One region of the Micromonospora sp. NPDC005686 genome, then DNA from elsewhere that is predicted to be linked to it. Evidence: predicted binding sites of a transcription regulator. Region 1 holds the regulator's gene; the other holds the start of a gene.
What was found. The regulator HrcA, encoded in region 1, represses chaperone genes, less so after heat shock. The targets are predictions, from matches to a motif close to GGTTNGCACNCTCNNNNNGAGNGTGCNAACC.
Positions count from the first base shown of each region.

Region 2: groES (co-chaperone GroES) is a predicted target of HrcA. The motif match lies at 10,406-10,436, and genes of this name have one in related genera.

Region 1 is NZ_JBIAIY010000006.1:50,314-65,808, forward strand. Features, by position in the region: gene lepA (translation elongation factor 4) at 1-956, shown strand, start outside; gene ACFYON_RS15510 (GlsB/YeaQ/YmgE family stress response membrane protein) at 1,179-1,466, shown strand; gene ACFYON_RS15515 (GlsB/YeaQ/YmgE family stress response membrane protein) at 1,720-2,004, shown strand; gene ACFYON_RS15520 (sugar ABC transporter substrate-binding protein) at 2,227-3,519, shown strand; gene ACFYON_RS15525 (sugar ABC transporter permease) at 3,516-4,502, shown strand; gene ACFYON_RS15530 (carbohydrate ABC transporter permease) at 4,499-5,332, shown strand; gene ACFYON_RS15535 (hypothetical protein) at 5,356-6,213, opposite strand; gene ACFYON_RS15540 (enoyl-CoA hydratase-related protein) at 6,315-7,100, opposite strand; gene hemW (radical SAM family heme chaperone HemW) at 7,120-8,343, shown strand; gene ACFYON_RS15550 (DUF4870 domain-containing protein) at 8,383-8,976, opposite strand; gene hrcA (heat-inducible transcriptional repressor HrcA) at 9,209-10,231, shown strand; gene dnaJ (molecular chaperone DnaJ) at 10,304-11,449, shown strand; gene ACFYON_RS15565 (16S rRNA (uracil(1498)-N(3))-methyltransferase) at 11,451-12,185, shown strand; gene ACFYON_RS15570 (SDR family oxidoreductase) at 12,352-13,113, opposite strand; gene ACFYON_RS15575 (histidine triad nucleotide-binding protein) at 13,194-13,538, shown strand; gene ACFYON_RS15580 (serine hydrolase domain-containing protein) at 13,535-14,911, shown strand; partial or broken gene ACFYON_RS15585 (PhoH family protein) at 15,046-15,495, shown strand, end outside.
Region 2 is NZ_JBIAIY010000002.1:656,086-671,580, forward strand. Features, by position in the region: gene ACFYON_RS07025 (DUF4142 domain-containing protein) at 1-548, opposite strand, end outside; gene ACFYON_RS07030 (ROK family protein) at 648-1,823, opposite strand; gene ACFYON_RS07035 (ABC transporter permease) at 1,853-3,112, opposite strand; gene ACFYON_RS07040 (ATP-binding cassette domain-containing protein) at 3,109-3,921, opposite strand; gene ACFYON_RS07045 (sugar ABC transporter substrate-binding protein) at 4,026-5,129, opposite strand; gene ACFYON_RS07050 (MauE/DoxX family redox-associated membrane protein) at 5,530-6,087, shown strand; gene ACFYON_RS07055 (hypothetical protein) at 6,084-6,635, shown strand; gene ACFYON_RS07060 (hypothetical protein) at 6,643-6,942, shown strand; gene ACFYON_RS07065 (hypothetical protein) at 7,020-7,595, shown strand; gene ACFYON_RS07070 (hypothetical protein) at 7,592-7,978, shown strand; gene ACFYON_RS07075 (hypothetical protein) at 8,030-8,287, shown strand; gene ybaK (Cys-tRNA(Pro) deacylase) at 8,430-8,909, opposite strand; gene ACFYON_RS07085 (methyltransferase domain-containing protein) at 9,091-10,314, opposite strand; gene groES (co-chaperone GroES) at 10,569-10,883, shown strand; gene groL (chaperonin GroEL) at 10,954-12,597, shown strand; gene ACFYON_RS07100 (sulfite oxidase) at 12,719-14,359, shown strand; gene ACFYON_RS07105 (WhiB family transcriptional regulator) at 14,505-14,888, opposite strand; gene ACFYON_RS07110 (response regulator transcription factor) at 15,141-15,495, shown strand, end outside.

The sequences.
Region 1 (15,495 bases):
ACAAGGACCCGAAGCCGATGGTCTACTCGGGCCTCTATCCGATCGACGGCTCGGACTACCCGAACCTGCGCGAGGCGCTGGACAAGCTCAAGCTCAACGACGCGGCGCTCGTCTATGAGCCGGAGACCTCCGGAGCGCTGGGCTTCGGCTTCCGCTGCGGCTTCCTCGGCCTGCTGCACCTGGAGATCATCCGGGAGCGGCTGGAGCGGGAGTTCAACCTCGACCTCATCTCCACCGCGCCGAACGTGGTCTACCGGGCCATCCAGGAGGACGGCGAGGAGATCGTGGTCACCAACCCGAGCGAGTACCCGACCGGCAAGATCGCCGAGGTGTACGAGCCGACGGTGCGGGCCACGGTGCTGACCCCGAACGACTACGTCGGCGCGGTGATGGAGCTGTGCCAGGGCCGCCGGGGCAGCCTGCTCGGCATGGACTACCTCTCCGCCGACCGGGTGGAGCTGCGCTACACGCTGCCGCTGGCCGAGATCATCTTCGACTTCTTCGACCAGCTCAAGAGCCGCACCAAGGGCTACGCCTCGCTGGACTACGAGCCCTCCGGCGAGCAGGCGTCCGACCTGGTGAAGGTGGACATCCTGCTGCACGGCGAGCCGGTCGACGCGTTCAGCGCGATCGTGCACAAGGACAAGGCGTACACGTACGGGACGACGATCGCGGCGAAGCTGCGCACGCTCATCCCGCGCCAGCAGTTCGAGGTGCCGATCCAGGCCGCCATCGGCAGCCGGGTGATCGCCCGGGAGACCATCCGCGCGATCCGCAAGGACGTGCTCGCCAAGTGCTACGGCGGTGACATCAGCCGCAAGCGCAAGCTGCTGGAGAAGCAGAAGGAGGGCAAGAAGCGGATGAAGATGGTGGGCCGGGTGGAGGTTCCCCAGGAGGCGTTCATCGCGGCGCTGTCGTCCGACTCCGGCGACGGCAAGCCCGCCGGCAAGAAGTAGCAGCCAGGCTCCACGTCCCCGGCCGGCGTCCTCCTCGGAGGCGCCGGCCGGTCGCGTACCCAGGAGTTTTTCAGCTTGTGGCAGCGCTCCCACCTGCGGTTTCGGCCCGGCCGGGGGAGCGGCGGTCGATGCCGTCGGTTTCGGTTTTCGATGCGTCGGGCACTAACCGGGGCACGACAGCAAACGCACAGAACGTGCGAAATCGCTTTAGGAGGACCGACCGTGGAGTTGACCGTCTGGGGCATCATCACCGCGCTGGTCGTGGGTCTGATCGTCGGCGCGCTGGGCCGGCTGGTCGTGCCGGGCCGGCAGAACATGCCGATGTGGCTGCACATGGTGATCGGCGTCGGCGCGGCGCTGCTGGGCACCGTCCTGGCCCGCGCGCTCGGCATCGCCACGCAGACCAGCGGCATCGACTGGGCCGAGCTGGCCGTGCAGGTCGTGCTCGCCGCCATCGGTGTGGCGCTGGTGGCCGGCGTCGGCCGCCGCCGCAGCGTCTCGCATCACTGATCCACGCACCACGCGCCTCGACGGGCGCCCGGCCGTATCGGCCGGGCGCCCGTCGGCGTATTCGGCGCATTGAACCCTGTCGGTGCGCCGGGTGCGCCCACCGCGCCGGGTTTCGGGGAGAAGCAGCAGGTCAGGGTACGTCTGAACAATTCGTCATCGGAGCCGGTTTGGATTTCGGGGCGGTCGGGAACTTAGCGATCACGACAGTAAACACACGAGAACGTGTGACCGGATCTTAAGGAGGAGGGCGACCATGGAGCTCACCGTTTGGGGCATCATCACCGCGCTGGTCGTGGGTCTGATCGTCGGCGCGCTGGGCCGGCTGGTCGTGCCGGGCCGGCAGAACATGCCCATCTGGCTGCACATGCTGATCGGCGTCGGCGCCGCGCTTCTGGGCACGATCGTCGCCCGGGCCTCCGGCTTCGCCAACACCGCCGGCATCGACTGGCGCGAGCTGATGCTGCAGGTGCTCTTCGCCGCGATCGGCGTGGCCCTGGTGGCCGGCGTCGGCCGTCGCCGCAGCGTCTCGCGCTACTGACCCCGCACCACGCGCCTCGACGGGCGCCCGGCCTCACCGGCCGGGCGCCCGTCGGCATGTGTGGGCTCCGAACAGCCCGGCCGGCATCGATGCCGACCGGGCTCCGGCTGCGATACGGTCCCCTGTGCCCTCCGTCACGCACACCCCCTGTTGTAAAGGAAATTTTCCTACTAAGGTGCGGCGGAGAAGGTTAGTGCCAAACGGCCCTGAGGGAGATATGGCGTGAACAGGTGGAAGCGGCTGGCTCCGGTCACCGCCATCGTGGCGTCGGCCGCGTTGGTGCTGACCGCGTGCGGTGGCTCCGGCGACGACGACAGCGCCGCCGACAACAGCAAGCTCACTGTGTGGATGATGGGTGAGGGCGGCGACGCCCAGACCACGTTCCTCGACGGCGTCGAGGCGGAATTCAAGAAGAAGCACCCCGAGACCGACGTCGTGGTGCAGTACATTCCCTGGCTCGAGGCGCCGAAGAAGTTCCAGGCTGCGCTCGCCGGTGGTGAGGGCCCGGACGTCACCGAGCTGGGCAACACCGAGACCCAGGGCTGGGCCGCGCAGGAGGCCCTGGCCGACGTCTCGGACAAGTTCGGCGGTTGGTCCGAGGGCAAGGACATCCTGCCCGACCTGGTCAAGAACGCCCAGCTCGACGGCAAGCAGTACGGCGTGCCGTGGTACGCCGGCGTGCGTGCCGTCTACTACCGCACCGACTGGTTCGCCGAGGCCGGCGTCAAGCCGCCGACGAACTGGGAGGAGATGGTCGCGGCCGCGAAGGCGGTCCAGGCCAAGAAGCCCGGCACCTACGGCATCGCCCTGCCCGGCAACTCCGAGCTGCCGTTCTACTCCTTCCTCTGGGGTGCCGGCGGGGAGATCGCCACCAAGGAGGGCGACACCTGGAAGTCCGGCTACAACACCCCCGAGGCGCAGAAGGCGGTCAAGTTCTGGACCGACCTGGTGACCGTGCACAAGGTCGCCCCGCCGGCCGCCGCCGGGTGGAACGAGGTCGACGCCCGTACCCAGTTCGCCACCGGCAAGGCCGCCATGGCGTTCGCCGGTAGCTGGCAGGGCGGCGCGATGAAGAAGGACAACCCCGACATCGAGAAGGTGTGGGGCACGTTCCCGATCCCCGGTCCGGACGGCAAGGCCGCCCCGGCGTTCGCCGGCGGCTCCGACATCGCCATCTGGAAGGACAGCAAGCGGGCGGCGCTTGCCTGGGACTACATGACCGTGCTGCTGAGCAAGCAGAAGGACAAGGAGTTCGCGAGCAGCCTCGGCTTCTTCCCGGTCTACCAGGACCTGGTCAGCAGCGGCGACTACGCCAACGACAAGGTGATGGCCGCGTTCGCCACCGCCATCCAGAACACCAAGCTGACCCCGCTCACCCCGAAGTGGGTCGAGGTCAGCCGGACCAAGACGGTGACCCAGGCGATGAACAGCTCGGTCATCAAGGGGCAGAAGACGGTCGAGAAGGCCACCGCCGACGCGGCCACCGAGATGGAAAGCATCCTCAACGCCAAGTGACCACGCTGACCGAGGTCACCGGTGAGGCCGCCGCGCGGGAGACCCCCGCGCGGCGGCGCCGCCGCCGGGTGGACCACCTTCCGTACCTGCTGCTCCTGCCCTGCCTGGCGATCATCGCCGTGCTGCTGCTCTGGCCGCTCGGCCAGGTCGTGTGGATGTCCTTCCACAAGCTGGACAGCGTCCGGCAGCTGCGCGGCGACCGCGAGTGGCCGTGGGTCGGCCTGGCCAACTACGCGCAGATCCTCGGCGACCCGTTCTTCCGTACGGTGCTGCGCAACACAGTGCTGTTCGCGCTCGCCAACGTGGCGCTCACGATGATCCTCGGCACCCTGGTCGGGCTGCTGCTCAACCGCCTGGGCAAGAAGATGGCCACGTTCGTGGCGAGCTGCGTGATGCTCGCCTGGGCCACCCCGGCGCTGACCGGCACGATCGTCTGGAAGTGGATCTTCGACGACACCAGCGGCCTGGTCACCTGGCTGTTCAACAAGCTCCCCGACGGGCTCTCCACCGCCCTGTTCGGGCGTAGCGACTGGACCGGGTACGGCTGGTTCAACGACCCGCTGCTGTTCTTCGCCATCCTGACGCTCGTGGTGGTCTGGCACTCGTTCCCGTTCATCGCGGTGAGCGTGCTGGCCGGGCTCAAGAGCGTGCCGACGGAGTTGCAGGAGGCGGCCCGGGTCGACGGCGCCGGGCCGTGGAAGGTGTTCTGGTCGGTGACGTTCCCGGTCCTACGGCCGGTCTTCGGCATCCTCGTGGTGCTCTCCACGATCTGGGACTTCAAGGTCTTCACCCAGCAGTTCGTGCTGGCCGGCGGCACCCAGGACCGGTCGACGTTCATGCTGTCGATCTACTCGTACGCGGAGGCGTTCTCGCCACCGCCCAAGTACGGCCTCGGCTCGGCCATCGCGGTCATCCTCACCGTGATCCTGCTCGTGGTGACCGCCCTGTACGTCCGCATGGTGCTGCGGCAGGAGGACGAATGACGAAGAAGATCGCCCTCAACGGCGCCGGCCTGCTGGTCGCGCTCTTCGCCGCGTTCCCGGTCTACTGGATGGTGGCGACCTCGCTGAAGCCCAACCGGGAGATCTTCTCGTCCACCCCCCGCCCGGTGCCGGCGGAGCCGACGCTGGAGCACTACCGGGAGATCCTCACCGGCAACCTGATCCCGGGCGTGACGTTCGCCGACTTCTTCCTCAACAGCGCGCTCGTCGCGCTGGCGACGGTGCTGCTGAGCGGGCTGGTCGCGCTGCTCGCCGCGACCGCCGTGGCCCGGTTCCGGTTCAAGCTGCGCACCACGTTCCTGATCATGCTGCTGGTGGTGCAGATGATCCCGCTGGAGGCGCTTGTCATCCCGCTGTTCCTGATGATCCAGCGGCTCGGCCTCTACAACACGCTGCCCAGCCTGATCCTCACGTACCTCGGCTTCTCGCTGCCGTTCGCGGTCTGGATGCTGCGCGGCTTCGTCGCGGCGGTGCCGAAGGAACTGGAGGAGGCCGCCGCCATCGACGGGGCCAGCCGGGCCCAGACGTTCCGCAAGGTGCTGTTCCCGCTCGTCGCGCCCGGCCTGGTCGCCACCAGCATCTTCTCGTTCATCACCGCCTGGAACGAGCTGATCTTCGCGTTGACCTTCATCAACGACCAGCAGAAGTACACGCTGCCGGTGGCCATGACGTTCTTCTTCGGCCGCGACGACACCGCCTGGGGCTCGGTGATGGCCGCGTCCACGCTGTTCACCCTGCCGGTGATCGTGTTCTTCCTGCTGGTGCAGCGCCGGATGGTCTCCGGCCTGGTCGCCGGAGCGGTAAAGGGCTGAGCGCCGGGGCGATCCGGCGCCGGTCAGGCGGCGAACACCTCGGCGCGCACCTCGGTGGCGGGGTCGCCCTTCACCCGGGCCCAGGAGCCCTGCTCGGCGGTCCATTCCAGGTTGCCGAAGCGGACCTTCTTCACGCCGTGGTCGTCGGCGTGCGAGACCAGCCAGTGCGCGTACCGCCAGCCGTTGCGATCGTCACCGGCCGGCACGGTGAGCGCGGTCAGGTCCGTCGCCGTGGGCAGCTGTGGCAGCCCCCAGTCCAGTGACAGGCTCTCCAGCACGGCGCTGGCGGCGGCCGGGCCGCGCATCGTCGGCGGTGAGGAGACGGTGCAGGCCACCGCGCCGGTCGCGTGGCCGAGCAGCGCCCGGGTGAGGACCTCCGACTCGTCCGACCACTTCTCGTACGCCTCGGGGAACGCCGACCGCTGCACCCGCTGGGCGGCGTCGGTGACCCGCATCCGCTCCCAGCCCTTGACCTTCTTCAGCGCGGCGTAGAACTTGTTCGCCGCGTACCGCGGGTCTTGGATCTCCTCCGGGGTGCCCCAGCCCTGGCTCGGGCGCTGCTGGAACAGGCCGAGCGAGTCGCGGTCGCCGTGCGCGATGTTGCGCAGGTGCGACTCCTGGTACGCCGTCGCCAGCGCCACCACCACCGCCCGCTCGGGCATCCGGCGCTGCATCCCGATGGCCGCGATCGTCGCCGCGTTCGCCATCTGGTCGGCGCCGAGCACCACCTCGCCGTCCGCCCTCACGGTGCAGGTCCGGCTGGCCAGCGGCAGCCGCAGGTGCTCACCGAACTGCTTGGTCACGACATAGACCGCGAGCAGTGCCAGCACGCACACCGCCACACCGGCCGCCACGATCGCCCCTCGCGTCCGCACCCGCACCCCCTGTCCCGACAGTCCGACAAGCGTACGTCCCTCCGCCGGCGCGGGCCTCGGCCGACCGGCGGGCCCCAAGATCGCTCATGTGGGGCCCGCCGCACAGCTCAGTCGCCGGCGGGCACCCAGGCGGCGGGACGCTTCTCCCGGAACGCCATCACGCCCTCGCGCCCTTCGTCGGAGAGGAAGTACCCGGTGGAGAGCGCGGCCAACTCGGCGATCTCGGCCCGCAGGTCGGGCCCGGCGGGCCGGCGCAGCAGCTCCTTCGCCCCGGCCAGCGCCCCCGGGGCGCCCTTGACGAGCGAGTCGCAGTAGCGGCCGACGGCGGCGTCCAGCTCGCCGGCCGGCACCGCGGCGGTGACCAGGCCGATCTCGGCGGCGCGGCGGCCGTCGAACGTGTCGCCGGTCAGGTACAGCTCGGCGGCCGCCCGCTGGCCCAGCCGGGGCAGCACGGTCGCCGAGATCACCGCCGGGATCACCCCGATCCGCACCTCGGTGAACGCGAACGTCGCCTCCTGCGCGCAGACCGCCAGGTCGGCGGCGGCGATCAGGCCCAGCCCACCGGCCCGGGCCGGCCCGGCCACCTTCGCCACCACCGGCTTCGGGCATTCCCGTACCGCCACCAGCACGTCGCCGAGCATCCCGGCGGGCACGGTGCCGCTGGCGTACGCGGCGGCGGTCTCCTTCAGGTCGGCGCCGGAGCAGAAGACCGGGCCGGTGTGGTCGAGCACGATCGCGCGTACCGCGTCGTCGGCGACCGCGTCGGCCAGCCCGGCCAGCAGCTGGGTCATCAGGGGTGTGGAGAGCGCGTTGCGGTTGTGCGGGCTGTCCAGGGTGAGGGTGGTCACCCCACGGGTCGTGGCGACTCGCACGAGAGCGTCCGGAGAGGTCATGCCGGGCAGACTAGTGGCCATGCCCGGCGTCCTTCCAGAAGGCGAACCCGTCCCGCGCGACGGATCGCTGCCCGCCACCGCCCGTCGCGCCGTCGGCGCGCGCGGCTTCGGCGTGTACGTCCACGTCCCGTTCTGCGCCTCCCGGTGCGGTTACTGCGACTTCAACACGTACACCGCCTCGGAGCTGGGCGGCGGGGCGAGCCGGGAGACGTACGCCGACTCCGTGCTGGCCGAGCTGGCGCTGGCCGCCCGGGTGCTGGGCGACTCGCCGCCGCAGCGGGTGGACACCGTCTTCGTCGGCGGCGGCACGCCCACCCTGCTGCCCGCCGACGACCTGGCCCGGATCCTCGACGGCATCGACCGCGTCTGGGGGCTGGCCGCCGACGCCGAGGTGACCACCGAGGCCAACCCCGAGTCGGTGAGCCCGGAGTCGCTCAAGACGCTGCGGGCCGCCGGCTACACCCGGATCTCGCTGGGCATGCAGTCCGCCGCGCCGGGCGTGCTCGCGGTGCTCGACCGGCGGCACAGCGCGGGCCGGGCCACCGCAGCCGCCCTGGAGGCCCGCGACGCCGGGTTCGAGCACGTGAACCTGGACCTGATCTACGGCACGCCGGGGGAGACGGCGGAGGACTTCGCCGCCTCGCTGGCCCAGGTGGTCGACGCCGGGGTGGACCACGTCAGCGCGTACGCCCTGATCGTGGAGGACGGCACCCGGCTGGCCGCGCGGATGCGCCGGGGCGAGCTGCCGTACCCCTCCGACGACGTGGCGGCGGACCGCTACCTGGCCGCGGAGGACGCGCTCGGCGCGGCCGGGTTCTCCTGGTACGAGGTGTCGAACTGGGCCCGCTCGGCGACGGCGGCGTGCCGGCACAACCTGCTCTACTGGACCGGCGCCGACTGGTGGGGCCTGGGCCCGGGGGCGCACAGCCACGTCGGCGGCGTGCGCTGGTGGAACGTCAAGCACCCGAGCGCGTACGCGGCGCGGCTGGCCGAGGGCGCCTCACCCGCGCTGGCCCGGGAACTGCTCACCCCGGACGAACAGCACATGGAGGACGTGATGCTGCGGGTGCGGCTCGCCTCCGGCCTGCCGCTGGACGTGCTGGACGAGCCCGGCCGGGCGGGCGCCGAGCGGGCCCGGGACGCCGGGCTGCTCGACGCCGGGGCGTACGCGCGAGGGCTGGTGGTGCTGACGCTGCGCGGACGGCTGCTGGCCGACGCGGTGGTACGTGACCTGCTGCCGTGACCGGCACCGGCCGGCCGCCCCCTCGGCCGGCCGGCGGTGTCACTTGATGAAGTTGAAGGTCATCGGGTAGCGGTAGAGCACGCCCTCGTTGGCCTTGACCCCACCGATGATCCCGAAGATCAGCGGCACCAGCCAGACCAGCATCGGGACGAAGAACAGGATCCCGCAGGTGACGACCGTGATCACCCAGGCGAGCACGCTGGCGATGGTCCAGGTGATCTGGAAGTTGAGCGCCGAGACCGCGTGGGCGCGGACGGTCGGCGACTGCTGGCCGCGGACCATCATCGCGATCAGCGGGGCGACCCAGCCGAGCAGGCCGCCGCCGACGATGACGCCGGCCGCGCCGCCGAAGTGCGCCACCAGGGCCCACGTCTTCTCGTCGCTGTTGGCGTACGCGGCGGGGCCGTACCCGGCACCGGCCGGGTAGCCGGTGTCGTAGCCGGGCGAGCCGCCCGGCGGGGGGTAGCCGCCCGGAGGCGGATAGTCGCCGGGCGGGGGATAGCCGCCGGCACCCGGAGCCCCGGACAGTGGGGCGGTGGGCGGTTCGCTGCCCGGCGACGAGCCGTACGGCGCCGACGGGTCGGGTTGGGGTCCGTAGTCCCCTGCCCCCGGAGGGCGAGGAGGTTCAGTCATGGTCGCCACGGTAGGTGCACGGGTCAACTCGCACCAGAGCGACACAGACCGACGATGACCGGCCGTTCGGGCCGATCGGGCGGAGCCGGGTGACGGGCCGCACCGCAGGTCCGTCAGACGATCGTCGCGTCTGCGGGGGTGCCGACGTAGACTGGCACTCGCTACAGTCGAGTGCCAGCCGCCCGGCGGATGCCGCGTGCCGGCCCGACCGAGGTGCGTCAGGAGGTGGGACATGGGTCTCGACGACCGCAAACTCGCCGTGCTGCGCGCGATCGTCGAGGACTACGTCGCCACGCAGGAGCCGGTGGGCAGCAAGGCCCTGGTCGAGCGGCACCAGCTCGGCGTCTCGCCGGCCACCGTGCGTAACGACATGGCGGTGCTGGAGGAGGAGGGCTACATCCGGCAGCCGCACACCAGCGCCGGCCGGGTGCCCACCGACCGCGGCTACCGTCTCTTCGTCGACCGGCTCTCCCGGGTGAAGCCGCTGAGCCCGGCCGAGCGCCGGGCGATCGAGCGCTTCCTCGTCGGCGCCGTCGACCTGGACGACGTGGTGCACCGCACGGTCCGGCTGCTCGCGCAGCTCACCCGGCAGGTCGCCGTGGTGCAGTATCCGAGCCTGGCCCGCTCCAAGGTGCGCCACCTGGAGCTGGTGCCGATCTCCACCACCCGGCTGATGGTCGTCATGATCGCCGACACCGGCCGGGTCGAGCAGCGGCTGGTCGAGCTGCCCGCCCCCGTGCCCGCCGACGACGTGACCGACCTGCGCAAGCTGGTGAACGAGAAGCTGGTGGGCAGCCAGCTCGCCGAGACGCCGCCGCTGGTGCAGGCGCTCGTCGAGGAGTCCGCGCCGCATCTGCGCCCGGCCATGACCACGCTCTCCACAGTGCTGTTGGAAACCCTCGTGGAACGGCACGAGGAACGCCTCGCGCTGGCCGGGCAGGCCAACCTCACCCGGGGTGGCCTGCTCGACTTCCAGGGCTCGCTGCGGCCCATCCTGGAGGCGCTCGAAGAAGAGGTAGTGCTGCTCAAGCTGATCGGCGAGACGGAGCCGAGCACCACCCGGGTGCTCATCGGCGACGAGAACGAATTCGACAACCTGCGGGCCGCCTCGGTGGTCAGCACCGGCTACGGACCGGGCAGCACGATCGTCGGTGGGCTCGGCGTGCTCGGGCCGACCCGGATGGACTACCCCGGCAATATCGCCATGGTCCGGGCCGTGGCACGCTACGTGGGCGAACTGCTGGCCCAGAACTGACAGTCAGGGCCGACGGCCGGTTCCGGCCGACGACCGGAGCGACGCGAGACGAACATGAGGACACCTAACGCAGTGGCCAGGGACTACTACGGCATTCTCGGCGTGAGCCGGGACGCCTCCGACGACGAGATCAAGCGTGCCTACCGCAAGCTGGCGCGGCAGTTCCACCCGGACGTCAACCCGGACCCGGAGGCCCAGGAGAAGTTCAAGGACATCAACGCCGCGTACGAGGTCCTCTCGGACGACCGGAAGCGGCAGATCGTCGACCTGGGCGGCGACCCGCTCGCCCCGGGCGGCGGTGGCATGGGCGGCCCGGGCGGGCCCGGCGGAGCCGGTCCGTTCGTCGGCTTCCAGGACATCATGGACGCGTTCTTCGGCGGCGCCGCGGGCGGCAGCCGGGGGCCCCGGCCCCGTACCCGCCCCGGCGCGGACGCGATCCTGCGCCTGGAACTGGACCTCAACGAGACCGCGTTCGGCGTTGAGGCGCCGATCACCGTCGACACCGCTGTGCTCTGCACCACCTGCTCCGGCGCCGGCACCGCCGCCGGCACCCACCTGGCCACCTGCGAGGCGTGCGGTGGCCGCGGCGAGGTGCAGTCGGTGCAGCGGACCTTCCTCGGCCAGGTGGTCTCCGCCCGGCCGTGCACCGTCTGCCAGGGCTACGGGACCACCATCCCGCACCCCTGTCCGACCTGCGCCGGTGACGGCCGGGCGCGTACCCGCCGCTCGCTGACCGTCAAGATCCCGGCCGGGGTCGAGGACGGCATGCGGATCCGCCTGGCCCAGCAGGGCGAGGTCGGCCCGGGTGGCGGCACTGCCGGTGACCTCTACGTCGAGATCCACGAGCGGCCGCACGACGTCTACTCCCGCAAGGGCGACGACCTGCACTGCCGGGTCACCGTCCCGATGACCGCCGCCGCGCTCGGCACCCGGCTGACCATCAAGACGCTGGACAGCGAGGAGACGGTCGACGTCAAGCCGGGCACCCAGCCCGGCAGCACGCTGCGGCTGCGCGCCCGGGGCGTACCGCACCTGCGCGGCACCGGCCGGGGTGACCTCTACGTGCACCTGGACGTGCGTACCCCGACCAAGCTGGACGCCGACCAGGAGCGGATGCTGCGCGACTTCGCCAAGACGCGCGGCGAGGAGGTCGCCGAGCTGACCAAGCAGGGCGGCTTCTTCTCCCGGATGCGCGACGCCTTCAACGGGCACGCCTGAGGTGTCCGCGCCGCTGTTCCTGGTCGAGGCGCTGCCCACCGGTGACACGCTGACGCTGGACGGCCCGGAGGGCCACCACGCGGCCACCGTGCAGCGGCTGCGCGTCGGCGAGGAACTGCTGCTCGCCGACGGCCGGGGCGGCACCGCCGCCGCGGTGGTCACCGCCGTCGGCCGCGGCACGCTCGACCTGCGGGTCACCAGCCGGGGGTACGCGGACGCGACGGTGCCCCGCCTGGTCGTGGTGCAGGGCATCGCCAAGGGCGACCGGGGTGAACTCGCCGTGCAGGCGATGACCGAGGTCGGGGTCGACGAGATCGTGCCCTGGGCGGCCTCCCGCTCGGTCGCGCAGTGGCGCGGCGAGCGGGGCGAACGGGCCCGGCAGAAGTGGGTGGCCACCGCCCGGGAGGCGGCCAAGCAGGCCCGCCGCCCGTGGCTGCCGGTGGTGGCGGGCGCACCTGACGAGTCCACCGCCTCGGTGGCCCGCCGGATCGCCGGTGCGGCCGGCGCGTTCGTGCTGCACGAGGGCGCCCAGGACCGGCTGACCACAGTCGACCTGCCGGCGGCCGGCGAGATCGTGCTCGTGGTAGGCCCGGAGGGCGGCATCGCCGACCACGAGCTGGCCACCTTCGCCGACGCGGGCGCCCGCCCGGTCCGCCTGGGCCCGACGGTCCTGCGCACGTCCACGGCAGGCGTGGCAGCCCTGACAGTCCTGGCCACCCGCCTGACCCACTGGTAACCCGCCCGCCCGGCTGTCTTGCCCGCCGCGCCCGCGCGCCCTGCCCTGCGCGCCGATCTTGCAGTTGCGGCCCCTGCTATGTCCCGTTAGGGCGTTTTGGTAGGGCCAAAACTGCAAGATCGCGGAGCCGGGGGGCGGGTTGACGGCGGCGAGGGCCGGGGGCGGGTCAGGAGCGGAGGTAGGAGGCGCCGTTCAGGTCGATGATGGTGCCGGCGGCCCACTCGGCCTCGGGGCTGGCCAGCCAGTGCACCGCCGCGGCGATCTCCTCGGGCCGGGCGACCCGGTGGAACGGCGACTGGGCGCGCACCGCCTCGCCCCGCTCGGCCTTCAGGTGCTCGTTCGTCATGTCGGTCTCGACGAAGCCGGGCGCCACGCAGGCCACCCCGATGCCGTACGGCGCCAGCGCCACCGCCAGTGACTGGGCCATCGCGTTCATCCCGGCCTTGCTGGCCCCGTACGCCGGGTTGGCCGGCTCGCCCCGGAACGCGCCCCGGGACGAGACGTTGACGATCCGGCCCCCGCGTTCGCGCATGTGCTGCGCGGCGCACCAGGCGGCGTTCGCGGCGCCGACCAGGTTGGTGTCGAGCACCTCCCGCCACCGCGCCCGCCACTGCTCGTAGCTGCTCTCGAAGACCGGGTGCGGGGGATCGGCCGGCCCGAACACGCCGGCGTTGTTCACCAGCACGTCGAGACCACCGAGCCGCTGTGCCGCCTCGTCCACCATGGCGCGTACCGCGTCGGGGTCGGCCAGGTCGGCGCGGACCACGACGTGCCCGTCGCCGGGCAGTTCGGCGCGCAGCCGCTCGGCCAGCTCGGCCGAGTCCCGGTGGTGGATCGCCACCCGGTCCCCGCTCGCGGCGAACGCCCGCGCCACGGCCCGCCCGATGCCCCGTGAGGCGCCCGTCACCAGCGCCGCCCGTCCCGTCATGGCGGCCATCCTGCCGCACCGGGCCGGTCCGTCCGGCGGTGCCCCCGCCGCGCTCGGCACCCTCTCCTTACACTGCTGCGATGGACTGCCTCTTCTGCCGGATCGTCGCCGGCGAGATCCCGGCCACCATCGTCCGCGAGACCGCCACCACGCTGGCCTTCCGCGACATCGACCCGAAGGCGCCCACGCACGTGCTGGTGATCCCGAAGGAGCACTACGCGGACGTGGCCACGTTGGCCCAGGGCGCACCCGAGCTGGCCGGCGAGGTGCTCCAGACCGCCGCCGTGGTGGCCGAGGAGGAGGGCCTGACCGTGGACGGGTTCCGGCTGATGTTCAACACCGGCCCGTACGGCGGCCAGGAGGTCTTCCACGTGCACGCCCACCTGCTCGGCGGCGCGCCGCTCGGCCCGATGCTCTGCCGATGACCGACGTGTCCGACCGGCTCGGCCGGATGGTGCGCCAGGCCCAGGCCACCGGACGGATCCCGGCGGTGTCGGCTGCCCTGCACCGGGCCGACCGGCCGCTGTGGACCTGCACCGTGGGCGACACCGGCAACGACACCGCGCTCGGGCCGGAGACGGTGTTCCGGATCGGCTCGGTCACCAAGACCTTCACCGCGGCGCTGGTCATGCAGTGCCGCGACGACGGCCTGCTCGACCTGGACGACCCGATCGGGCGGCACCTCGACCTGCCCGCGCACGGCGACGCGACGGTACGCCGGCTGTTGTCGCACACCGCCGGCCTGCAACGCGAGCCGCACGGCGACGTGTGGGACAGCCTGCGCGCCCCGGCCGTCGACGACCTGCTGGCCGACCTGGCCCGGGTGGAGCGGGTGCTGCCCACGGGCCGGCGCTTCCACTACTCCAACCTCGGCCCGGCGCTGCTCGGCGAGGCTGTCGCCCGCCTGCGCGGCGGCACCTGGGCCGAGGTGCTGGCCGATCGGGTGCTCAGCCCGCTCGGGCTGACCGCCACCGGCCCGGACCCGACCGGGCGCGCCGCGACCGGGTTCCTGGTCGACGCGTACTCCGACGAGGCCCACCCGGAACCACCTGCCGACTTCGGCGCGGTGGCCCCCGCAGCGCAGCTCTGGAGCACCGCGACGGACATGGCCCGCTGGGCCGCGTTCCTGGCCGACCCGGCGGCGATCGACCCGAACGGCGCGGTGCTCGCCGCGACGACCGTCGAGGAGATGCGCTGGCCGCTCACCCCCACCGACGAGTCGGTCTGGTCGGCCGGCTTCGGGCTCGGGCTGATCCTGGTCCCGCAGCCGGAGCGGGTGACCCACGTGGGCCACGACGGCGCGATGCCCGGATTCCTCGCCGCCGTCTACGGGCGGTGCGGCGGGCAGGGCACCGCCGAGGCGATGGGCGTCGCGGTGCTCGGCTCGTCCGGCACCGGCGTGGAGGTGTTCGACCTGTCCCACCGGCTGCTGGCCGCCGCCGCCGAGCACGACCCGGCGGAGATCGAGCCGTGGCGTCCCGGCCCGCCCGTCCCGGCCCACCTGCGCCGCATGCTCGGCCGCTGGTGGGGCGAGGGCTTCGAGTACGTCTTCTCCTGGCACGACGGGACGCTGCGGGCGCGGGGCGCGGACGACCCGGCCGGGAGGCCGCCCGCCGTGTTCGCGCCGCTGCCGGACCGGCCGGACGTGTTCCGCACGGTCTCCGGCCGCGAGGTGGGGGAGCTGCTGCGGCTGACCCGTGACGAACGCGGCGTGGTGGTGCGGATGCACTGGGCGACCTACCGCTTCACCCGAACCCAGGAGACCTTCGACGGGTACGACTTCCGCGCCGGTGGCTGACCGCCGGGCACCCGAAATGGGCGCGGTGCGCACGCTGCCGACCCGATACGATGGAGGTGACCGTACGCCGTCGCCAGCAGGGCCCGGCACCCGAGTAGCGGAGAGCAGGTGGCGCAGGGCCGACGGCCCGACCTATGACCGGCACCCCACCTCCCGGCGCGCCGCGTGTGCAGACCAGGATCACGGTCCCCGACCAGAAGATCATGGTGAACCTGCTCGGCGCGGGCGACGAGATCCTGCGGCTCGTCGAGCGCTCGATCGACAGCGACGTCCACGTCCGCGGCAACGAGATCACCATCACCGGCGCCCCCGCCGACAACGCCCTCGCCGAGCGCCTCTTCAGTGAGCTGCTCGAACTGATCGAGAAAGGCGAGACCCTGACCACAGACGCGGTACGGCGTACCGTCGGCATGCTCGAACAGGGCGGCGCCGAGCGGCCCGCCGAGGTGCTGACGCTCAACATCCTCTCCCGGCGCGGACGCACCATCCGCCCCAAGACGCTGGGCCAGAAGAAGTACGTCGACGCGATCGACGCGCACACCATCGTCTTCGGCATCGGCCCGGCCGGTACCGGCAAGACGTAC
Region 2 (15,495 bases), on a different contig from region 1:
AGCCCGGTGCTCTCCAGCATGGTCATGTGGTCGTTGACGAACGTGTTGGCGTCCTCGGCCAGCTTGCGCACGATCGGGTCGCGGGTGCTGGCCCGGACCGCGCCGATCACCGGGAAGATCTTGCCGTGGGCGACCCGCAGCCGGGTGACGAAGATCTGGTCGAACCGGCTGCCGGTGGCGTTCTGCATCTCGGTCAGCCACCCCTTCTGCTCGGTCGTCGGATCGGTCGGCAGGGTGGCGCCGAGCTTGTTGGCCGCCTCGACCACCAGTCGGTCCAGCTCCGCGTGCTGCTTGGCGATCTCCGCGCCTACCTCGCGTACCCGGGCGGACTGGCCCTTCTCAGCCGCCATCTGCCCGGCCGGCATCTCCCACAACCCGGCCAGCCGTACGCCGTTGAGCAGCGTCATGTCGGCGGCGTTCATCTGCACGCCGGGGTTGGGCGCGGCCTGCGCCGTCCCGGGAACGACGCCGAGCCCCGCGCCCAGCGCGGCGAGCAGCAGTACCACCCGGTGCGCCAGCTTGCGGCGTGCGGATTCCAGCGATGCCATGGTTGCGGTGCCTCCTCGGTCCGGACCGGTACGCGGGGTGCCGTGGACGGCCGCGCAAGCCGGCGCCCGTCCGCACACTGGTACGGATCGGTGGGCCGATCAGTTCAGCGGGTCGGCGAGGAGTCGTTCGAACGCCAGCTCGGCGGCGCCGATCAGCGCCGCGTCGTCACCGAGCTTCGGGGTACGCAGCCGCACGTGTTCCAGGCACGCGGGCAGCCCGTTGGAGTTGAGCCGGCTGCGTACCTGCGCGGCGGAGGCCAGGTAGAGGTCGCGCATGGTGCCGCCGAAGATCACCATCTCCGGGTTGAAGATGTTCACCAGGTTCGCCACGCCGAAGCCGAGCCAGTCGCCGGCCTGCCGTACCGCGGTCTGGGCCCGGGCGTCGCCGCGGTCGGCGGCGTCGAAGAGGGCGAGCAGGGCGTCCCGGCCGCGCGCCTCGGACCTTCCGGCGGCGCGCAGCAGCCCGTGCTCGCCGATCTCGGTCTCCCAGCAGCCGCGCCGGCCGCAGTCGCAGCGCGCCCCGCCGCGGACCACCACCATGTGGCCGACCTCGCCGCCGTAGCCGCCGTGCCCCCGCAGCCGCCGGCCGCCGGCGATGATGCCCGCCCCCACGCCGACGTCGCCGTAGATGTAGATGACGTTGTCGCAGCCGACCGCCGCGCCGCGGGCGTGCTCGGCGTACGCGGCCACGTCGGCCACGTTGCCCACCGTGATCGGTACGTCTATCCCCAGCTCGACGGCGAGCGCCGCGCCGATCGGCTCGTCCACCCAGCCGGTGGTCGGGCTGAGCCGGACCAGCCCGTCCTCCCGGCGGACCATGCCGCACACCGCCACCCCGGCGCCCACGCAGACCGCGTCCGGCGGCACCGACTGGTGCATCTCCTTGACCGCGCCGGCGAGCAGCGGGGCGGCCTCCCCGGCGACCAGGCTGCGCGGCCGGTCCATCTCCCGGCGGTCGAGCACCTCACCGCCGAGCCCGACCCGGGCGGCCCGCAGCCGGTCCACCTCGACGCTGTACGCGTACGCGTAGACCCGCTCCGATTCGGGCCGGACGACGAGTGACGGTCGTCCGGCCCGGCCGGTCTCCTTCGGCGTCCCCTCGCTGACCAGACCGGCGCCGGCCAGGTCCGCGGTCAGCGCGCCGATGGTGCTGCGGTTGAGCCCCAGCGCGGTGGTCAGCTCCGCCCGGCTGGTGGCGCCGTGCACGTGCACGTAGCGGAGCAATGCGCCCAGGTTCTGCCGCCGGATCTCGTCCTGACTGGGACCTGCGCGCATTGCCACTGCCATTGTTTTCCGTACCCGGGTCAGCGGTTGCCGGTGGCGGCGGCCCGCCGACGCGACAGCGCGTCGATGGTCGCCGCGGCGAGCAGCACCACGCCGGTGACCACGTACTTGACGCCCGAGCTGTATCCCATCAGTCCCATACCGTTGTCGATGACCGCGACCACCGCGCCTCCGAGCACGGCGTCGAGGACCCGGCCCTTGCCGCCGAAGAGGCTGGTGCCGCCGATCACCGCCGCGCCGACGGCGTAGAGCAGTACGTTACTGCCCCCGGTGTTGGGGTCGACCGAGTTGCCCCTGCTGGCGGCCACGATGCCGCCGATGGCCGCCATCGAGGAGCAGATGACGAAGACGGAGATGCGAATCCGGTCGACGTTGATGCCGGCCCGGCGGGCCGCCTCGGCGTTGCCGCCGACCGCGTAGATGTGCCGCCCGTAGCTGGTGCGCTGGAGCACGAACGTCCAGACGATCAGCAGCACCGCGATGATCGGCACCACGATCGGCACGCCCTTGAGCGAGGTGATCAGTACGTTGCGGCTGCGCTCCAGGTTGAGCACGTAGACCGCGACGCCGAGGACCACGGCCAGGCCGCCGATCCGGGCGGCGACCACTGTGATCGGGTCGGTGAGCAGGCCACGGGAGGCCCGGTTGCGGTGCCGCAGCAACTGCACGGCCGCGTACCCGGCGACGGCCACCGCGGCCAGCGCCCAGCCCAGCGCCGGGGTGAGGTTGCGGTTGGCGATCGCGACGAGCACGTCGTCCCGGATCGCGATGTTGGCGCCCTCGTCCATCAGCGTGAGCACGACGCCCTGGAAGGCGAGGAACCCGGCGAGCGTGACCACGAAGGAGGGGATGCCGACCTTGGCGACCAGCAGGCCCAGCACGGTGCCGATGACCAGGCCGGTGCCGATCGCGGCGGCCACCGCCACGTACCAGGGGTAGCCGAGCACGGTGACCACGTTGGCCAGGATCGCGGCGCAGACGCCGCTGGCGAAGCCGGCGGAGAGGTCGATCTCGCCGAGCAGCAGCACGAAGACCAGGCCCATCGCGATGAGCGTGACAGCCGCGCCCTGGGTGAACAGGTTCGCCAGGTTGCCGGCGGTGAAGAACGACGGGCGGGCGATCGAGAAGCCGACCGCGAGCGCCACCAGCATGACCACGGCGGGCAGCGCGCCGATGTCGCCGCCGCGTACCCGGCGCCAGTAGTTGTTCACGTGGCTGCTCATGGTCGGTGTCGGCGCGACGCCGGCCGGGCCTTCCTTCTTCACGACGGTGGCGGTCATCGGACTGCTCCTGGAGTGGTGTCGGCGGGCGCGGCGCCGTTGCCGCCCGGCTCGCCGGCGAGGCCGATGCTGCCGGAGCGGCCGGCGGTGATCAGCTCGACCACCTGCGAGTGGGTGATGTCGGTGGTCTTCACCTGGGCGACCATCTGGCCGAGGTAGAGCGCGGCGATCCGGTCGGAGACGGCGAAGACGTCGTTCATGTTGTGCGAGATGAGCACCACTGCCAGGCCGTTGTCGGCCAGCCGGCGGACCAGCTCCAGCACCTGGGCGGTCTGCGCGACGCCGAGCGCGGCGGTCGGCTCGTCCAGGATGACCAGCCGGCTGTTCCAGAGCACGGCCTTGGCGATGGCGACGGTCTGCCGCTGGCCGCCGGAGAGGCTGGCCACGTGCTGGCGCAGCGACTTCACGGTACGCACGCTCAGGCCGGCGAGCGTCTCGGCGGCCATCTGCTCCATGGTCGGCTCGTCGAGCACGATGCCGCTGCGCTTCTCCCGGCCGAGGAACATGTTCTGCACGATGTCGAGGTTGTCGCAGAGCGCGAGGTCCTGGTAGACGACCTCGATGCCGAGCGCGGCGGCGTCGCGAGGGCTGTTGATGGTCACCGGCCTGCCGTCGAAGAGGAACTCGCCGGAGTCGGTGGGATGGATGCCGCTGATGCACTTGACCAGGGTCGACTTGCCGGCGCCGTTGTCGCCGACGAGCGCGGTCACCTCGCCGGGATGCGCGGCGAAGGCCACGTCGCGCAGCACCTGGACGGGACCGAAGCTCTTGTCGATCCCGCGTAGCTCCAGCAGGGGGGTTGCGGACACGGGGTTCTCCTTTGGGCGGAGGGAGGTCTCGGATCCCGTCCGGCGCGGGCGCCGCCCGGCACGGAGTTCTCCCGTGCCGGGCGGCGCCGCCTGAGGCGGGTGGGTCAGCTCACGCCGGCGTCGGTGCAGAGCTTGGTGAAGGCACCGGTGCAGAGCTCTTCCTTGGTGATGTAGCCGTCGGCCACCACGTCCTTGACGGACTCCTTGAAGATGGCCTTGGGCTCCAGCAGCACGGCCGGCACGTCCCGGTTGCCCTCCGGGTCCTTAACCGTCTGGCCGGTGTCCTTCTTCTCACCCTTGGCGAGCGCGATGGCCAGCTCGGCGGCGGCGTCCGCCTCCTTCTTGACCGCCTTGTAGACGGTCATGCACTGGTCACCGGCGAGGATGTTCTGCAGGCCCTCCTTGGTGGCGTCCTGACCGGTCACCGGGACCTTGCCGTTCAGCTTGTTCTTCTTCAGCACCGAGATGGCCGCGTTGCCCAGGCCGTCGTTGGCGGCCAGCACGCCGTCGATCTTGCCGCCGGCCTTGGTCATCTGCTGCTCGAAGATCGTGGCGGCCTGCGCGTTGTCCCAGGCGGGTACCGGGTCGTCGGCGACCTTGGTGTACTCCTTCGAGTCGAACTTCGGCTTGAGCACCGAGTCGTACCCGTTCTTGAACAGGGTGGCGTTGTTGTCGGTCGGCGAGCCGTTGAGGTACGAGATCGACGGGTTCTTGACGCCCTTGTCGGTCAGGCACTTGCTCAGGCCCTCGCCCTGGAGCTTGCCGACCGCCTCGTTGTCGAAGCTGACGTAGTACTGGGCGGAACCGCCCAGGGTCAGCCGGTCGTAGTCGATGGTCGCGACGCCCTGCGACTTGGCCTTGTCGAGCACGGCCTTGCCGGTGCCGGAGTCCAGGTTGACGATCATCAGGACGTTGACGCCGCTGGTGATCATCTGGTCGGCGATGGTCTGGAACGCGGTCTTGTCGTTCTGCGCGTTCTGGATGTCGGACTCGACGCCGGCCGCGTCGAACGCCGCCTTGAGGTACTTGCGGTCCGCGCCCTCCCAACGGGCGGAGGACTTGCTGTCCGGCAGGATCACGCCGATCTTCGGCTTCTTGGCGTTGGAGCCGCCGGCCTCGTCGGACGAACCGCCGTTGTCACCACAGGCGGCCATGGTGCCGGTCGCGAGAAGACCGACGGCCGCGAAGGTGAGGAAGCCCTTGCGCATGTGCAGGGTCCTTTCGGAGGTGGGGGAGTGGTGATGTTTTGTTGTGTCCGGCAACGTATTCCCCGCTCTCCATGCATCGCAAGACTGTCGAGGTCAGAAGTTTGTTGGCGGCGGTAACAATTCCGCAACGTCGGCGACACGCCCGCCCTGTGGGGGCGGCTCCTCGCGGATTCCGGCGCCGCGTGACGGGTGGCGTGGCGGGCGGGGGCGCGGCGCCAGGGTCGGGCCGGAGCGCCACATTCCGTGACAGTCTCTTGACGCGCTGCGAAAGTTCCACGAAGATCCCGTTATACATCGACAGGCGTTCACGTTCTCCTCCGTATGGGAGCGCTGTCGACGCGGCTCACGGGGGTGTCTTCATGCGTGTCGAATCCTGCTCCGCACATGACAGGTCGCGCCGGTGAGCGCCGCCGAGCTCCTCGCCACCATGTCGATCTGCCTGGTCTCGGCGGTCCTCGTCTGCTCCGGCCTCGGCAAGCTGGCCGCGCCCAGGCACGCCCGCCAGCTCTTCATGGCGCTCCTGCCGGTGCGCCGCGGCACGGCCCTCTCGCTGGTGCGGGCGGTCGCGGTCGTCGAGGCCGTCGTCGGTGCGGCCCTGCTCGTGCCGGCCGGCCGCCCGGCCGCCGCCGCGGCGACCGCCGGCCTGGGGGCCGGCTTCGCGGCGGCCGGTCTCGCGGGTCGACAGCGCGGGACGACGTTGCCCTGCGGATGCTTCGGTCGGCCCGAGGGTCGTCCGCTGGGTGTGCGGAACGTCCTGATCGGGCTCGCGCTCGTGGGCTTCGGCGCCGCGCTCCTGCTCACCTCGCCGGCGGCCCTCCCGGCCGACCGGATGGCCGTCGTGGCCGCGAGTCTCGTCGCGGGCATGGCCCTGCTGTTGTGGCGCGGCATGGTCGTCGACCTGGTCCGGCCCCGGACGCGCCCGGCCGGCGCGGAGCTGTCTAAGGAGATCGCTGGATGAGTTACCTCTTCGGGTTCGGGTTGCTGGTGGTCGCGGGCGCCGTGGTGGTGCTCTTCGCGATGCTGGGCGAGCTGTACGCGCGCTCCGGCGGCATGGAGGGCGCGGGCGCGCCCGGCGGCGGCAGCGGCACCGTCCGGTTGCTCGACGGAGCCCGCGTCGGGTCGCAGCCGGAGCGCTGGCCCGCCGGTCTGGCGGAGGTCGCCACGGCGGACCTGCGGGTGGTGCTGGTGTTCAGCACCTCCTGCAACAGCTGCGAGAAGGCGGCCGGCGAGGTCGGCGACCTGGCCGACACGCGTGACTTCGCGGTCCTGATCTCGACGATCGACCAGGAGCGCGGCGAGGACTTCATGAGCCGACACGAATTGGCGGGACTTCCGCACCACATCGACGTGGGCGGTGAATGGGTGGCGGAAGAGCTGGGCGTGATGACCAGCCCGTCGGCGCTGGTCTTCCGGCACGGGCGCCTGGTTTCGGCATTGTTGTTCACCGATATGGCGGCGCTCAGCGCCGCCGTCTTCCCGGTCAAGGAGGCTGTGGGGAATGAATGAGGAAAAAATGACGGCGACAGGCCGTCGCGGGGGTAGCCGGCGAGGCTTCCTCGCGAAGATCGGCGTCGCCGGCCTGGTGGCGTCGGGAGCGGTCTTCGCCCGCTCGACGCCGGCGATGGCTGGCAACTACCAGTGCTGCAACCTCGTCTACGTCCCACCGAACATCTCGTACTCGACGTGCAGCTCGGCCAAGTACAAGTACATCTGGTACTGCTCGGTCAACGCCTACCTGCACTGCAACTGCTGCGAGAAGAAGACCAGCTCGGGCAGCATCACCGGATCCGCCGCCCACTGCCAGTACAACTGAGCCCGCCGATGGTCGTCTGGCTCGTCGTCGGCATCGCGGGAGCGGTGCTGCAGATTCTCAGTCCTTGAGGCCTCTCCATGGCTGGGGTCGCCAGCCCAATGTTGAGGCGGAACGTATCTGAAGGACTTCGATTCCTGGCGGGCCTCGCGGTCGGCGGACTCGTCGCCGGAATGGTGCTCGCCGTTCCGGTCTACCTGATCGGATCGGCGGTCGGGGAACTGGTCCCCGAGACATGGCGGGTCGTGGCCCTCGTCGCGCTCGCGGTGCTGTTCGGCGTCCTGGATCTGCTCGACCGGACGCCGCACATCTGGCGACAGGTGCCGCAGCGACTGGTCCGGAGCCTGCCGGCCGGCACGCTCGGGGTGGTCTGGGGGATCGACCTGGGTCTGCTCTTCACCACGCAGAAGACCACGTCGCTGATCTGGTTGGCCACGGCGGGCGTCGTGCTTGTCGCACCCGGATCCGCGCCGTTGGTGCTGGTTGTCACGGCCCTCACCGTGACCCTCCTGGTCACTCTCTGGAGCCTGACCAGGAAGGCCGCCGAGATCGAGGAAAGGAGTGACCGGCTATGGGTGAGTCGGGTTCGACGGGTCTCCGGAGCGGCGATGCTGCTGCTGGCGGCAGCCCTCGCCGTGACAGTCGTTTCCCCGTGACCCCCACTCTGGAACCCGACACGACCCAGGGTCAGGTGGTGATCACCAGGTTCCACTGCGGTGATCTGGTGCGCGTGCTGGTCGTCCTGCTGCTGCATCTGCGGGTGAAGCGGGACGTCCGTCGCCATGCCGAGGGCTTCCTCGGCATCAGGCTGCTCGTGCGGTGGCGGGAGCGGACGGTGTGGAGCATCTCGCTCTGGCGGGATCTCGACAGCGTCTACTCGATGGGCGGGGTGTCCAGGCACGTCGCCGCGTCGAGGGTGCCCGCGAAGCTCGGCGTCACCACCAGTTGCGACATCTTCTGCCACGTCGGTGAGTGGACCCGGGTCATGTTCGGCGGCGGCAGGTGTCCGTCCCGGCCCGGCGGACGCTCCGGAGATTGATGTCCGAACACATCTGAACAACAGGTTCTGCTAATCGGGAGGAGTCCCAGAATGCCTTTGCCAACCGACCGCGGCGTCGTGGTCATCGACGTCGAGGACGACGGTACGCGCACCGTGCGCATCTGTGCGGAGGTCGTCAACGGCGCACCCGTCGACGTCTTCGCGGAACACCACGGCGCCGTGCACGTCCGCGTGCACAACGACGTCCCGATGTTCACCCAGGGGCGGCGTAGCGTCTCCAAGCGGATCGCCGAGGTCTACGACGACAACGGCACGATCAACGTCGGCCGGGTCCGCGGCGCAGCCTGATCCGTCAATCGGCGCGGGGGACGGGCCGGTCGTGCCGGAGGCCGGTCCTCCGCGCGTTTCCGTTCTCGGTGTTCCCCGTCCCGCCGACGGGCGGACAGCGGGGCGGCCCGCGCACCCGACAGCGGGGCGGCCTGCGCGTCCGTCACCGGGTGGACAGCGGAGCGACCTGCGCGTCCGTCAACGCCAACAGGTCGGTCGGGGCCAGCTCGACCTGGAGCCCGCGCCGGCCCGCCGAGACGTAGACGGTGGGATGGGCGAGCGCCGACGAGTCCAGCACCGTGGGCAGCCGCCGGCGCTGGCCGAGCGGGCTGATCCCGCCGCGCACGTAGCCGGTGGCCCGCTCGGCCACCGCCCGGTCGGCCATGGCCGACCGCTTACCGCCGACGGCCGCGGCGAGGGCCTTGAGGTCCAGTTCGCCGGTGACCGGCACGACCGCCACGGTCAGCGCGCCGTCGACCTCGGCGACCAGCGATTTGAACACCCGCTCCGGCGGCACTCCCAGCGCCGCCGCGACCAGCGCGCCGTAGTTCGGCGCGTCCGGGGAGACGTCGTACGGATGGGTGCTGTGCGCGATCCTCCGCTTCACCAGCAGCGCCGTCGCCGGAGTGCCCTGTCCCGCCATGACCGTCACGCTAACCGGGCGCGGCGCGGGTGGGCGAGTCGGAAACACCCGCGCCCCGAGGCGCGGGACGGCCGGCGCGTCGGGTGCGGGCAGGGCCGCACCACCTCGTCGGACGGCAGCCCGGCCGGTCGGCGCCTGCCCGACGGTCCGGTCGGTGCCTGCCCGACGGGCCTATCGGCGCCTACCCGACGGGCCGGCAGACCAGCACCGTCGGCGCGCCGGCCACCCGGGTCAGCACCAGGCTGGCCCCCGCGTCGCCGGCCAGCCGCAGGTCGCGGCGCAGCTTCTCCGGCTCCAGCGCCGACCCGCGCTTGAGGATCTCCACCCGGCCGACCCGGCGCTCACGCAGCAGGGCACGCAGTCGCTTCAGCGAGAACTGCAGCACGTCGGTGATCTCCAGGCAGCGGCCGAACGGGGTGGTGCGGGCCTCGTCGGCGTACAGGTAGGCGATCGACGGGTCGGCCAGCGTGGCGTCGAGGGTGGTGGCCAGTTCGGCGACCAGGTGCGCGCGTACGACTGCCGGGTCCGGGTCGTACAGGAACCGCCGGACCGGTCCCACCGCCGCCTCGGCCGCTCCGGTGCCGGTGAGGTGATAGGAGGGGACCCTTTTACTACCGGAGGCGTTAACAAGGGGCCCTTCCTTCTGGCGCAGCAGTGTGGCGCGGCGGGGGACCTCGGCCAGTTCGCCGCACCAGAGCGCGGCCTCGACCAGGTCGCCGTCCACGCTCACCCACTCCGCCTCGGCGCCGGCCGGGATCAGCGCGTGGTCCAGCCCGGGCGCCACCTTCACCACGGTGCGCGGCACGCGTGCGGCCAGGGCGGTGACGAAGTCCCACGGCGGCGAGTAGGCGTTCGGGTCGAAGACGCGCCGCCCGGTGCCGGCCCGCCGCCGCGCCGGATCGCAGAACACCGCGTCCACCCCGGTCACGTCGAACGCCGTGGCGTCGCCGCACTCCACCGTCACCAGATCCGCGAGCCCGGCCGCCTCGGCGTTCACGGCGGCCATCGCGGCGGTCACCGGGTCGGCCTCCACCGCGTACACCCGGATGCCGGCGCGGCCGGCGGCGAGCGCGTCGGCCCCCAGACCGCATCCCAGGTCCGCGAGCGTGGTCACGCCCGCGGCGCGCAGCCGTGCGGCCCGCCGGTCGGCGACGGCGCGACGGGTGGCCTGCTCCAGCCCCGCCCGGGTGAGGAACATCCCGGCCGCCGCGGCGCCGAACTTGCCTGCTGCCCGGCGGCGCAGCTCCGCCTGGGTGAGCGCGGCGGCGGCGAGGTCCCCGGGCATCCCGGCCGAGCGCAGCGCGGCCGCCGCCGCCAGCGGGTCGCCGCCGGCCACCCGCCCGGCCGCGGCGAGCGCCGCCGACCCCTCGGGGGTACGCAGCGCGGCGAGCTGGTCGAGGTCCACGCGCCCATTCTCCCGGCCCGGTTCGCGGGCGACACGGAGGGCGACGTGCTGGCACTCTCCTTGACGGAGTGCTAGCCGAGGAATAACCTGCGATTAGCACTCTCACCCTGAGGGTGCCAACGCCCGAGCCTCGTGCCCGGGGGTTGAGCGCCAGGCGGACCGGCACCCGCGACGACGGCCCCGCCCGGTGGCATGTAGCAGATTGACGCTGGTCGGCGTGCCGACCGGCAACGACACCAAGTACCCGGGAGGGTATGCCCGTGACTACTGCGACCAAGGTTGCGATCAAGCCGCTCGAGGACCGCATCGTGGTCCAGGCGAACGAGGCCGAGACCACCACCGCCTCGGGCATCGTGATCCCCGACACCGCGAAGGAGAAGCCGCAGGAGGGCACCGTCCTCGCTGTCGGCCCGGGCCGGATCGACGACAAGGGCAACCGCGTGCCGATCGACGTGAAGGTCGGCGACACCGTCCTCTACTCGAAGTACGGCGGCACCGAGGTCAAGTACGCCGGCGAGGAGTACCTGGTGCTCTCCGCCCGCGACGTCCTCGCGGTCATCGAGAAGTAAGCAACCGATCAGTGTCGTTGCCCCGGTCCGGCTCGCCGGGCCGGGGCAACGTCGCTTCGAAGGGATACTGATGGCGAAGATCCTCAGCTTCTCGGACGACGCCCGGCACCTGCTCGAGCACGGTGTCAACGCCCTCGCAGACGTGGTCAAGGTCACCCTCGGCCCGCGCGGGCGCAACGTCGTCCTGGACAAGAAGTTCGGTGCGCCCACGATCACCAACGACGGCGTGACCATCGCCAAGGAGATCGAGCTCACCAACCCGTACGAGAACCTCGGCGCGCAGCTGGTCAAGGAGGTGGCGACCAAGACCAACGACGTCGCCGGCGACGGGACCACCACCGCGACCGTGCTGGCCCAGGCCATGGTCCGCGAGGGCCTGCGCAACGTGACCGCCGGCACCAACCCGACCGGCCTGAAGCGGGGCATCGACGCGGCGGCCGCCAAGGTCTCCGAGGCGCTGCTCGGCAAGGCCGTCGAGGTCTCCGGCAAGGAGTCGATCGCGCACGTCGCCACCGTCTCCGCGCAGGACGCCGCCATCGGTGAGCTGATCGCCGAGGCGATGGAGAAGGTCGGCCGCGACGGCGTCATCACCGTCGAGGAGGGCTCCGCGCTCACCACCGAGCTGGAGGTGACCGAGGGTCTCCAGTTCGACAAGGGCTTCATCTCGCCGAACTTCGTCACCGACCTGGAGGCGCAGGAGGCGGTCCTGGAGGACCCGTACATCCTGATCACCACGCAGAAGATCTCGGCGATCGAGGAGCTGCTGCCGCTGCTGGAGAAGGTCCTCCAGAACAACAAGCCGCTGCTCATCGTCGCCGAGGACGTCGAGGGCCAGGCCCTGTCGACGCTCGTGGTCAACGCGCTGCGCAAGACCGTCAAGGTCTGCGCGGTCAAGGCCCCCGGCTTCGGCGACCGCCGCAAGGCGATGCTCCAGGACATGGCGATCCTGACCGGCGCCGAGCTGGTCGCCCCGGAGCTGGGCTACAAGCTCGACCAGGTCGGCCTGGAGGTGCTCGGCAGCGCCCGGCGCGTCGTGGTCGACAAGGAGAACACCACTGTGGTCGACGGTGGCGGGCAGGCCGCCGAGGTCGCCGACCGGGTCGCCCAGATCCGCAAGGAGATCGAGGCCTCCGACTCCGAGTGGGACCGGGAGAAGCTGGCCGAGCGGCTGGCGAAGCTCTCCGGCGGCATCGCCGTGATCAAGGTCGGCGCGGCCACCGAGGTCGAGATGAAGGAGCGCAAGCACCGCATCGAGGACGCGATCGCCGCGACCAAGGCCGCGGTCGAGGAGGGCACGGTTCCGGGTGGCGGCGCCGCCCTGGCCCAGATCCTGCCGGTGCTCGACGACGACCTGGGCTTCACCGGCGAGGAGAAGGTCGGCGTCTCGATCGTGCGCAAGGCGCTCGTCGAGCCGCTGCGCTGGATCGCGCAGAACGCCGGCCACGACGGCTATGTCGTGGTGCAGAAGGTCATCGCCCAGGAGTGGGGCCACGGCCTCGACGCCGCCACCGGTGAGTACGTCGACCTGGCCAAGGCCGGCATCATCGACCCGGTGAAGGTGACCCGCAACGCGGTCAGCAACGCCGCCTCGATCGCCGGCCTGCTGCTCACCACCGAGAGCCTGGTCGTGGAGAAGCCGGCCGAGCCGGAGCCGGCCGCCGGTGGGCACGGCCACTCGCACGGTCACGGCCACCAGCACGGCCCGGGCTTCTGACCCGAGTACGGCCCGACGTCAGGGCACACCGCCGACCCGGTGGTGTGCCCTGACGCGTATCTCCTTACGGAACGCTGACGGAGTTGGCAGCCGTACCGGCGGGTCGATCAGACTGGATGCCGTGAGCACTCTCTCCCGCCGCCGGGCGGCGCTGGCCGGTGTCGTCGCCGCGGTGGTGGCCCTCGGCGCCGCCGAACCCGTGGCGGTCCTGACCGGCCCTCGGTCCGCTCCGCTCGTCGCCGTCGGCGGACTCGTCGTCGACCTGGTGCCCGAGCCGCTCAAGCAGTTCGCCATCGACGTCTTCGGCACGTACGACAAGATCGCCCTGCTGGTCGGGACGGCGCTGCTGCTCGTCGCGTTCGGGGCGCTGCTCGGCCTGGCGGCGGCCCGGCGGCTGGTGCTCGGCCTGGCCGGCGTCGCCGCGTTCGCCGTGCTCGGCGTCGCCGCCGCCCTGACCCGGGCCGGCGCGAACGTGTTCGACGCGCTGCCCTCGCTGCTCGGCGGCGGACTCGGCGCGCTGACGCTGTGGGCGTTCGTGGCCGGCCCGCTGGGTGCCGGCCGGGCACGCCGGAAGCCGGCCGGGCGCGACGCGGCCGACGCCGCGGACCGGCCCGTGCCGCCTCCGGCGGTCGCCGCGCTCGCCCGCGAGGGGGAGACCCCCGGCGGCTGGGAGCCGGTCCGGCACGACGACGACGCGGAGTCGCGGCGGCGGTTCCTGCGCGGTGCGGGGCTGCTCACCGGCGCGGCGGCGGTGGCCGGGCTGGGCGGGCACTGGCTGGCCGGCCGGCGCGGCGTGTCGGCGGCCCGGGAGGCGGTGACACTGCCCGCCCCGGCCGCGCCCGCCCCGCGGGTGCCGGCCGGAGCGGACCTGTCGTTGTCCAAGCTCGCGCCGTACGTCACGCCGAACCGCGAGTTCTACCGGATCGACACGGCGCTCGTGGTGCCGCAGGTCGACCCGGCCACCTGGCGGCTGCGCATCCACGGGCGGGTGCGCAACCCGATCGAGCTGAGCTTCGACGACCTGCTGGCCCGGTCGATGGTGGAGCGGTACGTGACGCTCGCCTGCGTCTCCAACGAGGTGGGTGGCGACCTGATCGGTAACGCGCGCTGGCTCGGCGTACCGATGAAGGAACTGCTCGACGAGGCCGGCCCGGAGGACGGCGCGGACCAGGTGGTGGGCCGCGCGGTGGACGGCTGGACCTGCGGCACGCCCACCTCGGTGCTGCGCGACGGGCGGGACGCGCTGCTCGCGGTCGGCATGAACGGCGAGCCGCTGCCGATCGAGCACGGCTTCCCGGTGCGGATGGTGGTGCCGGGCCTCTACGGGTACGTCTCGGCCTGCAAGTGGGTGACCGAGTTGGAGCTGACCAGCTTCGCCGACTTCGACGCGTACTGGGTGCCGCGCGGCTGGTCCGCGCAGGGCCCGATCAAGACGCAGTCCCGGATCGACACGCCCCGGCCCCGCAGCCGCCCGGGCGCCGGCCCGGTGACCGTGGCCGGTGTGGCCTGGGCGCAGCACCGAGGCATCGACCGCGTCGAGGTACGCGTCGACGGCGGCCCCTGGCAGGAGGCGACGCTGGCGCCGGCGGTGTCGGCGGACACCTGGGTGCAGTGGTCATGGCGGTGGGACGCGACGCCGGGGGAGCACACACTCCAGGTACGGGCGACGGACACGACCGGCGAGACCCAACCGGAGCAGCCCGCCCCGGTGGCCCCGGACGGCGCGACCGGCTGGCACACCGTCAAGGTCACCGTCGCCTGACCCGCCTCCGCCGCCGGGCGGCAGCGGGGCCGGCCGGCGGCGGCGCGCGACGAGGGCGACAGCGCGACCACGAGGTGCCGGCGCCACAACGAGACGACGCCGCGCCCCGGGGTCCGGGGCGCGGCGTCGGAGATCGTGAAGCGGGTCAGGCGACCTTGCGCTGGTCCGGCACGGCGGTGTTGTGCGGCCGGCCGAGGCGCGCCTCCAGCCGGGGGATGTCCACCTTGCTCTGGCGGCGGTCGGCCAGGTCCTCCCAGCCGAGCGCGATCAGCCGCAGCCGCTCGGACTCGCTGAACCCGCCCCAGACGCCGTACGGCTCGCGGACGGAGAGCGCGTGGGCGGCGCATTCGGCGCGTACCGGGCAGGCACGGCAGACCGACTTGGCGCCCATCTCGCGGCGCATCCGGGAGGAGCCACGCTCGCCGTCCGGGTGGAAGAACTGCGCGCTGTCGCGGCCACGGCAGGCCCCGAGCCGCTGCCAGTCCCAGAGCTCGTCGATCGGTCCAGGCAGCCTACGTACGTTCGACATCAGCACCCCTCCTCCCGCGCGGCACCGCGGAGAATGTTCGTGGCCAGCTACCGGGCGGCGGTCCGCGCGGGATGCCGGTTCCGGATGAACCCCTCGGTACCCGAGCGGTCCGCGCCTCACACATCTGTGATCGAAAAGCTCGGACACGCGGCGGCATATGCCCCATCTGTCGGAAAAGTTCGGATGATTGCCCGGAACCCCCTCCCGACCCCGCCTCCGCATGGTCTGCTCTGAGTCGGAGAGGAGACCACTGTGCGTAGTGTTCTTGTGTGCGTTCGGACACCATTGGCGGCCCAGCATCTGACCTCCGCGGCGGCGCGGCTCGGGCTGTCCGGCGTCGTCCGGACGGCCGTCTCCGACCCGGAGGTGATGTTGCGGCTCGCCGAGCGTCCGGTGGACGTGGTGCTCGCCGACACCGCGCTGACCCGCCCGGACAGCGCCGGGTTCGTCCGGCGGGTGCTCGCTCGCGCCCCGCAGGCGGCGGTGCTGCTGCTCGGCGTCGAGGAGTCGGAGTCGGCGGCGGCCACCATCAGCGCCGGAGCGCGCGGCCTGATCCAGAACGCCGACCACGACCTGACCAGCGCGGTGGCCAAGGCGCTGCTGCTGC